One region of the Erwinia sp. 2186 genome, then DNA from elsewhere that is predicted to be linked to it. Evidence: predicted binding sites of a transcription regulator. Region 1 holds the regulator's gene; the other holds the start of a gene.
The links. Region 1 encodes CRP, which controls carbon source genes, mostly activating them, when cyclic AMP is high. Its sites were predicted from a motif close to ATGTGANNNNNNTCACAT; they were not measured.
Positions count from the first base shown of each region.

Region 2: a site for CRP is predicted at 2,553-2,570, ahead of ACXKZG_RS02860 (PTS sugar transporter subunit IIB). Genes of this name have one in related genera too.

Region 1 is NZ_CM173824.1:423,296-428,005, reverse strand. It holds gene ACXKZG_RS01910 (phosphoribulokinase) at 1-605, shown strand, start outside; gene ACXKZG_RS01905 (OsmC family protein) at 645-1,055, opposite strand; gene crp (cAMP-activated global transcriptional regulator CRP) at 1,363-1,995, shown strand; gene ACXKZG_RS01895 (YccS/YhfK family putative transporter) at 2,054-4,132, shown strand; gene argD (bifunctional acetylornithine/succinyldiaminopimelate transaminase) at 4,200-4,710, opposite strand, start outside.
Region 2 is NZ_CM173824.1:599,899-604,608, reverse strand. It holds gene celB (PTS cellobiose transporter subunit IIC) at 1-358, opposite strand, end outside; gene ACXKZG_RS02870 (6-phospho-beta-glucosidase) at 387-1,688, opposite strand; gene ACXKZG_RS02865 (PTS lactose/cellobiose transporter subunit IIA) at 1,681-2,004, opposite strand; gene ACXKZG_RS02860 (PTS sugar transporter subunit IIB) at 2,096-2,401, opposite strand; gene ACXKZG_RS02855 (MurR/RpiR family transcriptional regulator) at 2,710-3,855, shown strand; gene nrdD (anaerobic ribonucleoside-triphosphate reductase) at 4,089-4,710, shown strand, end outside.

The DNA.
Region 1 (4,710 bases):
CAGGCAGCGGCAAATCCCGCAAATATCTGCACACCTATGATGAAGCGGTCCCCTGGAATCAGGTTCCGGGAACCTTTACGCCGTGGCAACCCCTGCCGGAACCGACCGACGTGCTGTTTTATGAAGGGCTGCATGGCGGCGTGGTGACGCCGCAGAACAATGTCTCGCAGCAGGTTGATTTGCTGGTTGGCGTGGTACCGATCGTGAACCTGGAGTGGATCCAGAAACTGGTGCGCGATACCAGCGAACGCGGCCACTCACGCGAAGCGGTGATGGATTCGGTGGTGCGATCCATGGAGGATTACATCAACTTTATTACGCCGCAGTTCTCCCGCACGCACATTAACTTCCAGCGTGTGCCGACGGTGGATACCTCTAACCCGTTCGCGGCGCGCGGTATCCCGTCGCTGGATGAAAGCTTTGTGGTGATCCATTTCCAGGCGCTGGAAGATATCGACTTCCCGTATTTGCTGTCGATGCTGCAGGGATCCTTTATCTCGCACATTAATACGCTGGTGGTGCCGGGCGGCAAGATGGGGCTGGCGATGGAGCTGATTATGGGGCCGCTGGTGAAGCGTCTGATCCAGGGTAAGAAAATAGAGTAAGCCCCGCGGGCACGGGGCTTAGGGCTTTGATGGGATGACTTACGCCGGTAACTCAATCACTTCATAGCTGTGGGTGATTTCCACGCCCTTGCCCAGCATCAGTGCCACCGAGCAATATTTCTCCGCGGAGAGATCGACGGCACGCGACACCGCTTTATCGCCTAAGGCCACGCCGGTGACGATAAAGTGCAGATTGATGTGGGTGAACAGGCGCGGGGCCTCTTCACGGCGTTCGGAGCTGAGCTTCACTTCGCAATCCTTTACGTCGTGGCGGCCCTTCTGCAGAATGGAAACCACGTCGATTGCGCTGCATCCGCCCGCGGCCATCAACACCATCTCCATCGGGCTCGGGGCTTTATCGCCCGCATTTCCGTCCATCAGAACCTGATGCCCGGATGAGGATTCTCCCAAAAACGTTAACCCTTCAACCCACTTGACTCGAGCCTGCATAACAATTTCCTCTAATTCATTCAGTTATCGCCAGATTACGCTTTAGGCAGAAAAACGGCAATGCGGCAATTTTCGCACTATGCTGAAGCGAGACAACACAAGACACTCGTTGAAAGCTGTGCTACAAACAAAGCTGTAATATTTTCGTCAGTACTCTACAGGCACGACGAAACGAATCGCATAACGAGCCAGGCTTTTAACAGAGGCCCGAATAAATTTCCTGATGGGAAACGCTTGACTATTTCAACGCCTGGCAGGGAACTCTGCCCCTGTATTTAGGCACGATTACAACAGAGGATAACAGCGAATGGTTCTCGGCAAACCGCAAACAGACCCGACACTTGAATGGTTCCTGTCTCATTGCCATATTCATAAGTATCCATCCAAGAGCACGCTGATTCATCAGGGTGAAAAGGCAGAAACCCTCTACTATATCGTCAAAGGTTCAGTAGCGGTGCTTATCAAGGATGAAGAAGGCAAAGAGATGATCCTGTCTTACCTCAATCAGGGCGACTTTATTGGCGAGCTTGGCCTGTTTGAAGAAGGTCAGGAGCGTAGCGCGTGGGTACGCGCGAAGACAGCCTGTGAAGTGGCTGAAATCTCTTACAAAAAATTCCGTCAGCTGATCCAGGTTAACCCTGACATTCTGATGCGCCTGTCTGCACAGATGGCGAATCGCTTGCAGGTCACTTCTGAGAAAGTGGGCAATTTAGCTTTCCTCGATGTGACGGGTCGCATCGCGCAGACCTTGCTGAACCTGGCAAAACAACCGGACGCCATGACGCACCCGGATGGGATGCAGATCAAGATCACCCGCCAGGAAATTGGGCAAATCGTTGGCTGTTCTCGTGAAACAGTGGGACGCATTTTGAAGATGCTGGAAGATCAGAACCTGATCTCGGCACACGGTAAAACTATCGTTGTCTACGGCACTCGCTAATCGGCTCTGATCCACGGCGCAACACCTGGTGTTGCGCCTTTTTATTTGGTGTGGAGTGATGTGGCGTCGACTGATTTATCACCCGGAGATCAACTACGCATTGCGCCAGACGCTGGTGCTCTGTTTACCGGTAGCGATGGGATGGCTACTGGGCGACTTGCAAAAAGGGTTGCTGTTTTCCTTAGTCCCTGCCTGTTGCAACCTCGCTGGCCTTGATACTCCTCATAAGCGCTTTTTCAAACGCCTGATCGTTGGCGGAAGCCTGTTCGCCTTCAGCAGTTTCCTGATCCAGTATCTTGCCGGTCACCACGTTCCCCTGCCCGTGATCCTGTTTTCGATGGCGATGCTGCTGGGCGTCACCGGTGAAATCAGCCCGCTGCATGGCCGCCTGCTGCCCGGCTCGCTGATAGCCGCAATCTTCACCCTTAGCCTGGCAGGACGCATGCCGGTGTGGGAACCGCCGATGCTCTACGTGCTCGGCACCATCTGGTACGGCGTGTTCAACTGGGTCTGGTTCTGGCTGTGGAAAGAGCAGCCGCTGCGGGAAACCTTAAGCCTGCTCTATCGCGAGCTGGCGGGTTACTGCGAAGCGAAATACACCCTGCTGACCAAACTCACCGATCCGGAGAAAGCCCTGCCTCCGCTGCTGGCGCGCCAGCAAAAAGCGGTCGACCTGATCACCACCTGCTATCAGCAGATGCATATGCTGTCAGCCACCAACAACAATCACCACAAGCGGCTGACCCGCGCGTTTCAAATCGCGCTGGATTTGCAGGAGCACATCTCCGTCAGCCTGCATCAGCCGGAAGAAGTACAAAAGCTGGTGGAGCAAAGCCATGCCGAAGCGGTGATCCGCTGGAACGCGCAGACCATCGCTGCCAGGCTGCGTGAACTGGCCGACGATATCCTCTACCACAAGCTGCCCGAGCGCTTCACCATGGATAAGCAGCTTCAGGCGCTGGAGAAGATCTCACGGCAGAATCCGGATAACCCGGTGGGCACCTTCTGCTATTACCACTTCAGCCGCATTGGTCGGGTGCTGCGTACCCAGCGTCCCCTTTATCAGCGCGATTTGATGGCTGACCGGCAGCGCCGACTGCCGCTGCTGCCGGCCATCAGAAGCTATTTGTCGCTGAAATCGGCCGCCTTGCGCACCGCCGCCCGCTTCGCGGTGATGCTCACCTTTGCCAGTTCGCTGGCGCTGTTCTTTAATCTGCCCAAACCCTACTGGATCCTGATGACGGTCATGTTTGTCAGCCAGAACGGTTACAGCGCAACCCGCGTCCGCATCCAGCACCGTGCGCTGGGCACGCTGGCCGGGCTGGTGATTGCCGCGGTGACCTTGCGCCTGCAGGCACCCGAATCCATCGTGCTGCTGGTGATGTTAGCCATCACCCTTATCAGCTACCTGTTTATCCGTAAATTCTACGGCTTTGCGATGATTGGCTTTACGGTCACCGCCGTGTATTCGTTGCAGCTGCTCTCGCTTAACGGCGCAGACTTCCTGCTGCCGCGTTTACTGGATACGCTGATGGGTTGCCTGATTGCCTTCGGCGGTACCATCTGGTTGTGGCCGCAATGGCAAAGCGGGTTGCTGCGGCAGAATGCGCATGACGCGCTGGAAACCTATCAGGATGCGCTGCGGTTATTGCTGGGGAATGAACAGGACCCGGTAAAGCTGGCCTATCAGCGTATCCGCGTTAATCAGGCGCACAACGCCCTGTTCAACTCGCTCAATCAGTCGATGCAGGAGCCAGGCTTTGATCCCAGCTATCTGGCGGATATGAAACTGTGGGTGACGCACAGCCAGTTTATCGTCGAGCATATCAATGCCATGACCACGCTGGCGCGGGAACACACCATGCTGACCTCGTCGCTGGCGGAGCGTTATCTGCAGGCCTGTGAGGTTGCGTTGCAGCGTTGCCAACAGCGGCTGGAGTATGACGGGCCGAGCTCAGAAGCGAACGTGCTGGATACGCAGATGGAGTTGAATCAGGGGCCGGTGACCATCCTGGAAAGGCATGTGAAGCGGATCCTGGGGCACCTCAGCGTGATGCACACCATCTCGTCACTGGCGTGGAGCGCGCGGCCGCATCATGGGCGCTGGTTGTCCCGACGGTTAAGGAAGTCGACGTAAGCAGAATGGTGCGGAGAACGGCAGGCGCGGATCGGGAGCTGAGCCACTCAGCTCCCGTTTTTGTCGGTTAAGACAGGACTTTTTCGACGGCTTTGGCGAAGCGCGCCATGCCTTCTTCAATGTCGGTCGGCTCAATCACCAGCGAGGGCGCAAAGCGGATCACATCGGTACCGGCATTCAGGATCATCACCCCTTCAGCGGCGGCGGCATTCAGAATATCGCGCGCTTTGCCCGCATGTTGTGGCTTCAGCGCCGCACCAATCAGCAACCCTTTACCGCGAATGTCGCTGAAGAGATCCAGCTTCGCGTCCAGCGCTTTCAGCGCGGTGACAAACTGCTCACGACGCGTTTCCACCCCGCTCAACACCGCTTCGGTATTGATGATATCCAGCGCGGCTTCGGCAATGGCACAGGCCAGCGGATTTCCGCCGTAGGTGGTGCCGTGCACGCCTGGCGACATGGTGGAGGCAATTTCGTTGGTGGTCAGCATCGCACTGACCGGGAAACCGCCGCCCAGCGCTTTCGCGGTGCTGAGGATATCGGGCGTCACGCCGTAATGCTCATAGGCGAACAGCTTG
Region 2 (4,710 bases), 180 kb from region 1:
TAAAGGCCACCAGCGACATCGCACCGCTGGTGAGGGGATCGATGGTGCGGTATTTTTCCGCCAGCCGGTAAGCGATGCCGAAGCTGGAGAGGATCGCCATGATGTCGTAAGTGGCTTTCACCGGATACAACAGCTTGTCCCGCCAGCTATCGCCAAACAGGTCAGCCATCAGATGCCCCCAGGCGGGGATCGGTAGATAGGCAAATATCAGGAAGAAAGAGCCTATCAGCATAAACGGCATATTCAAAATGATGCCGTCACGCACCGACAGCACATGCTTTTGCCCGGCGACTTTCAGCGCTACGGGCAGGACATAACGCTCAATGAATGTTTTTTTCACGGTCACAGACACCCCCATCACCGGTTCGTCGCCGGTGTTTTTCACATCAGTTAAATTGCGGCAGATACGGTTTGTTTAGCGTCAGCACATCTTCCAGCAACGCTTCAGCACTGGCGAGATTTCCAATCAGTGGATTGGTTACCAGCGCCAGCAGCGCGCTCTGACGATCGCCTTTGACCGCGGCTTCGATGGTCAGCCTTTCAAAGTCTTTGACCTGTTGCGTCAGGCCATTCATGGCCGGCGGCAGGCGGCCAAACGCCAGCGGATGCGCGCCCTGGGCGTCAATCAGGCAGTTGGTTTCAACCACCGCATCATCCGCCAGTCCCTGAATCGCCCCGTTATTGCGGCAGTTCACCACCAGCTCTTTGCCGGCGTTGGTATAGATTGCGCTGATAAGTTCCACGGCCACTTCCGAATAGTGCGCGCCGCCACGGAAGCTAAGCTGCTCGGGCTTGGTGTCCAGCTGCGGATCGGCATACAGCGCAAAGAGCTCGGCTTCGACTTTCATCACCTGTTCGGCTCGGGTACCGCGAGATTTTGCTGCCTCAACTTCTTCTTCGATCATCGCGGCGGTTTGATAAAAGTAGCGATGGTAAGGACAGGGAATTGCGCCCAGCGCTTTCAGGAACGCCGGCGGCCACGGTAAATCCTTGATGTTGTTCATCGACAGGGCGTTGCCATCACACAGCAGGTCGATCGCCTTCGCCGTCAGGTCTTCACCCAACCGGCTGACCTTGTGCACCCAGACCATATGATTCAGCCCGGCAAAGCGCAGCGACAGCTCCTGATAAGGCACGGCAAGCATATCGGCAATCATGTGGTGCATGGTGATAGGCACGTTGCACAGGCCGATGATTTTTGCCCGGCTGTAGCGAGACACGGCTTCGGTAACAATCCCCGCCGGGTTGGTGAAGTTGATGATAAAGGCGTCCGGCGCCAGCTCTTCCACCTTGCGCGCCACGTTCAGCATGACCGGAATGGTCCGCAGCGCTTTGGCAAAGCCGCCAACGCCGGTGGTTTCCTGTCCCAGCAAACCATATTTCAGCCCCAACCGTTCGTCGGCCGCGCGGGCGGCTAACTGCCCAACCCGCAGCTGCGTCAGCACAAAGCTGGCACCCCGGATGGCGTCATCCAGCTCGAAGTGAACGCTGACGTTGACCTGCTCCAGCCCTTTGTGCCTGAGCATCCGGCGGGCGAGTGCGGCGATCGCTTCCACCTTCTCGCGCCCGGCTTCCACATCCACCAGCGCCAGTTCGGTGATTGGCAGCTGTTGATAGCGCTGGATCAGACCTTCCATCAATTCGGGCGTATAGCTGCTGCCACCGCCAACGACTGCGATCTTAAGCATGACTGACCTCCTGCGGTAAACGGCGATAGAGGGTGATGAAATCCGTCGCCAGATCCTGGATCAGCATCGCATTCATCAGGTGATCCTGAGCGTGGACGGTGATTAAGGTCACCGGCACTTTGCCGCAGCCTTCATCCATGCCGATCAGTTCGGTCTGGATGTGGTGGGCTTCGTTGACCGACTCTTTGGCGGCCGCCATCGCGAGATCGGCGGCGATAAAATCCCCGCTTCGGGCATTTTGCAGAGCGCAAAGCGCATGGCTTCGGGCGCTTCCAGCCCTGACCAGCAACTCCATGATCAGATTTTCCAGTGACATAAAAATTCCTCTTTGACGAAAAAAAAGTGCAGTAAGCCGCACGCTGCAAAGGCAGCGCGTAACAGCGATAAATAAAAAGGGAAGTGAGGGATTAGGCTCCCATCAGCGCCAGAGCTTTATCCAGTACGTTGTCACCGCGCATCATGCCGTAATCCAGCATATCGATAACGGCGACCTGCTTGCCCTGTGGAGCAGCCAGCGCCTGAAGTCGTGCGGCTTCATACTGAACCTGCGGGCCGAGCAGAACGATATCCGCGCCAGCCAGTTCCTGTTCGAAACTGGCCACCGGGACGGCTTCGATATCAATCTGCAGCGCGCGCTTTTGCGCTTCGGCTTTCATCTTAGTGACCAGCATGCTGGTGGACATTCCAGCGGCACAACACAATACGATTCGCATCAGCTTTCCTCCTGTGATGGCGTGGAAGAATATAAGCCTGAAGCCGATCGTTCTGTAAATACCCCCGGGACATAGGATTTGCTGATGTTTTTTGAAAGCCGTTAATAATCATCAGGATAGAATAAATGCTTTATGAAAATAATTTTCATGAATGTGATCTGGATAGATTTTCACAGATCGCGATCGGAGTGGGTATATTTAATAATCGATAAAAATCATTACCTTAATTGAAAAACCCTCCCTTTCACGCTAAAAACCCCCTTGTGAAAAAGTTTTTCATTAGCATATGATGGTAAAACAGTTCTCTGGTGATAAACGTCAAAGGCATAACGGTTCTGGATATTCTCTGGCAGTTGCAAACAGCACAGGCTCGCTTTCCCGCCCCACAGTCGCGGGTCGCGCGCTTTGTGCTGGATAACTTAACGTTTACTTCTCAGGCCAGTATTGAACAGCTGGCCACGAAGGCAGGGGTCAGTGCTGAGACGCTGACGGCTTTCGCACGCTCGGTAGGATGCAAAGATTTGAATGATTTTATGGCGCAGTTGCGGGCCCTGAACAGCAAACAGGTCGACGAGAATAGCGTTGCGCCTGCCGTCACCGGGGATATCGATTTTTCGACCACCACCGCGCTGGAGAAGCTCGCCGCTAAGGCCGGCATCGGCCCGGATATGCTCAAGCGGTTTGCGCGCTCGATTGGCCGGGAAGACTTCAGCGATATTCTGTTCCAGATCCGCCGCCGCCTGAACGAGCTGAGCCAGCAGGAAGCGAAGGTTGCCCGTGCGGTGCTGGAAGATGTCGACTTCGCCTCGTCCGCCTCGATTGAACAGCTTGCGACCCGCTCCGGCGTCAGCCCGGCGACGATCACGCGCTTTGCCAAATCGGTGGGCTGTGAAGATATCCGTGAGCTGAGGATGAAGCTGGCTCAGGCCAGCACCAGCCATTCACGCTATCTGCCGGCCAGAGAGGCCACTAATCTGCCTGCCGCATGGCAGCAGACGCTTGCAGGCGTTGAGCAGGCGCTGCAAACGCAGCTGCAAACCAGCGATACCCACGCCTTCAGCCTGGCCGCTGCCTGTCTTAAAAAAGCCCGCAGCGTGACGCTATTTGCGATGGGCAATCAGGATGCGCCGTTTGCCAGTGAGCTGCAGCATCGTCTGCTGGAAGCGGGCATCATGACCACCCTTTGCCAGGAAAGTAATCTGATGCGGATGACGGCCGCCACGCTAAGCGACGATCACGCGCTGCTGGTGCTGACCACCGATGAAGCCGATATCATGCTGCAAGCGGCGGTGTTACAGGCGCGCGAGCACGGTTTGCCGATCGTCACCCTTGCTCCAGCCTCCAGCCCGCTGGCGGCAATGTCACAGCATCTGATTGCCCTGCCTGCCGGGCAAAAACTGGCGCGTTATGGTGTGTTAATGGCGATTGATTTACTGCTGGCGGAGTGGCAATAAACCGGCTGACATCCCGCTAACGTCTCCCTGCATCAGGCATGGTCCGCGCCCCTTTCCGGGACGCTAACCGTGCGTTCTTAAGACTTTGCTGAACACTTGCGCCAGGTCAACAAACTGGCAGTTAAACTCCAAAAATCACTACATATAGCGTTTATCATGCCTGCTTAAATCCATATATAGATTTTTGCGAGGGATGATACGTGGTGAGGGTGATTAAACGTGATGGCTGCAGTATGCCGTTTGATGCAACGCGCATCGGCGATGCAATCAAAGGCGCGGCGCACGCGGCAGGGATTGAGGATCAGGAATATTGCGCTGAGGTAACGGTGCAGATTTGCCAGCAGCTTCAGCAACAGGACTGTCTGGATATTCATGATATCCAGCGCGCGGTTGAAAACCAGCTGATGGCCGGGCGCTATCCCGAACTGGCCCGGACCTACATCGAATATCGCCACGATCGCGACATCGCCCGCGAACTGCGGGGCAAACTGAATACCGCCATTCGCGGCCTGGTTGAGCAAAGTAACCCCGCCCTGTTGAACGAAAACGCCAACAAAGACAGCAAGGTGATCCCAACGCAGCGCGATCTGCTGGCGGGGATCGTGGCTAAGCATTATGCCTCACAGCATATTTTGCCGCGAGATGTGGTGATGGCGCATGAACGTGGCGAACTCCATTACCATGACCTGGATTACTCGCCGTTCTTTCCGATGTTCAACTGTATGCTGATCGACCTGAAAGGGATGCTGACGCACGGCTTTAAGATGGGCAATGCCGAGATTGAACCCCCAAAATCCATTTCCACCGCGACAGCCGTTACGGCGCAAATCATCGCGCAGGTTGCCAGCCATATTT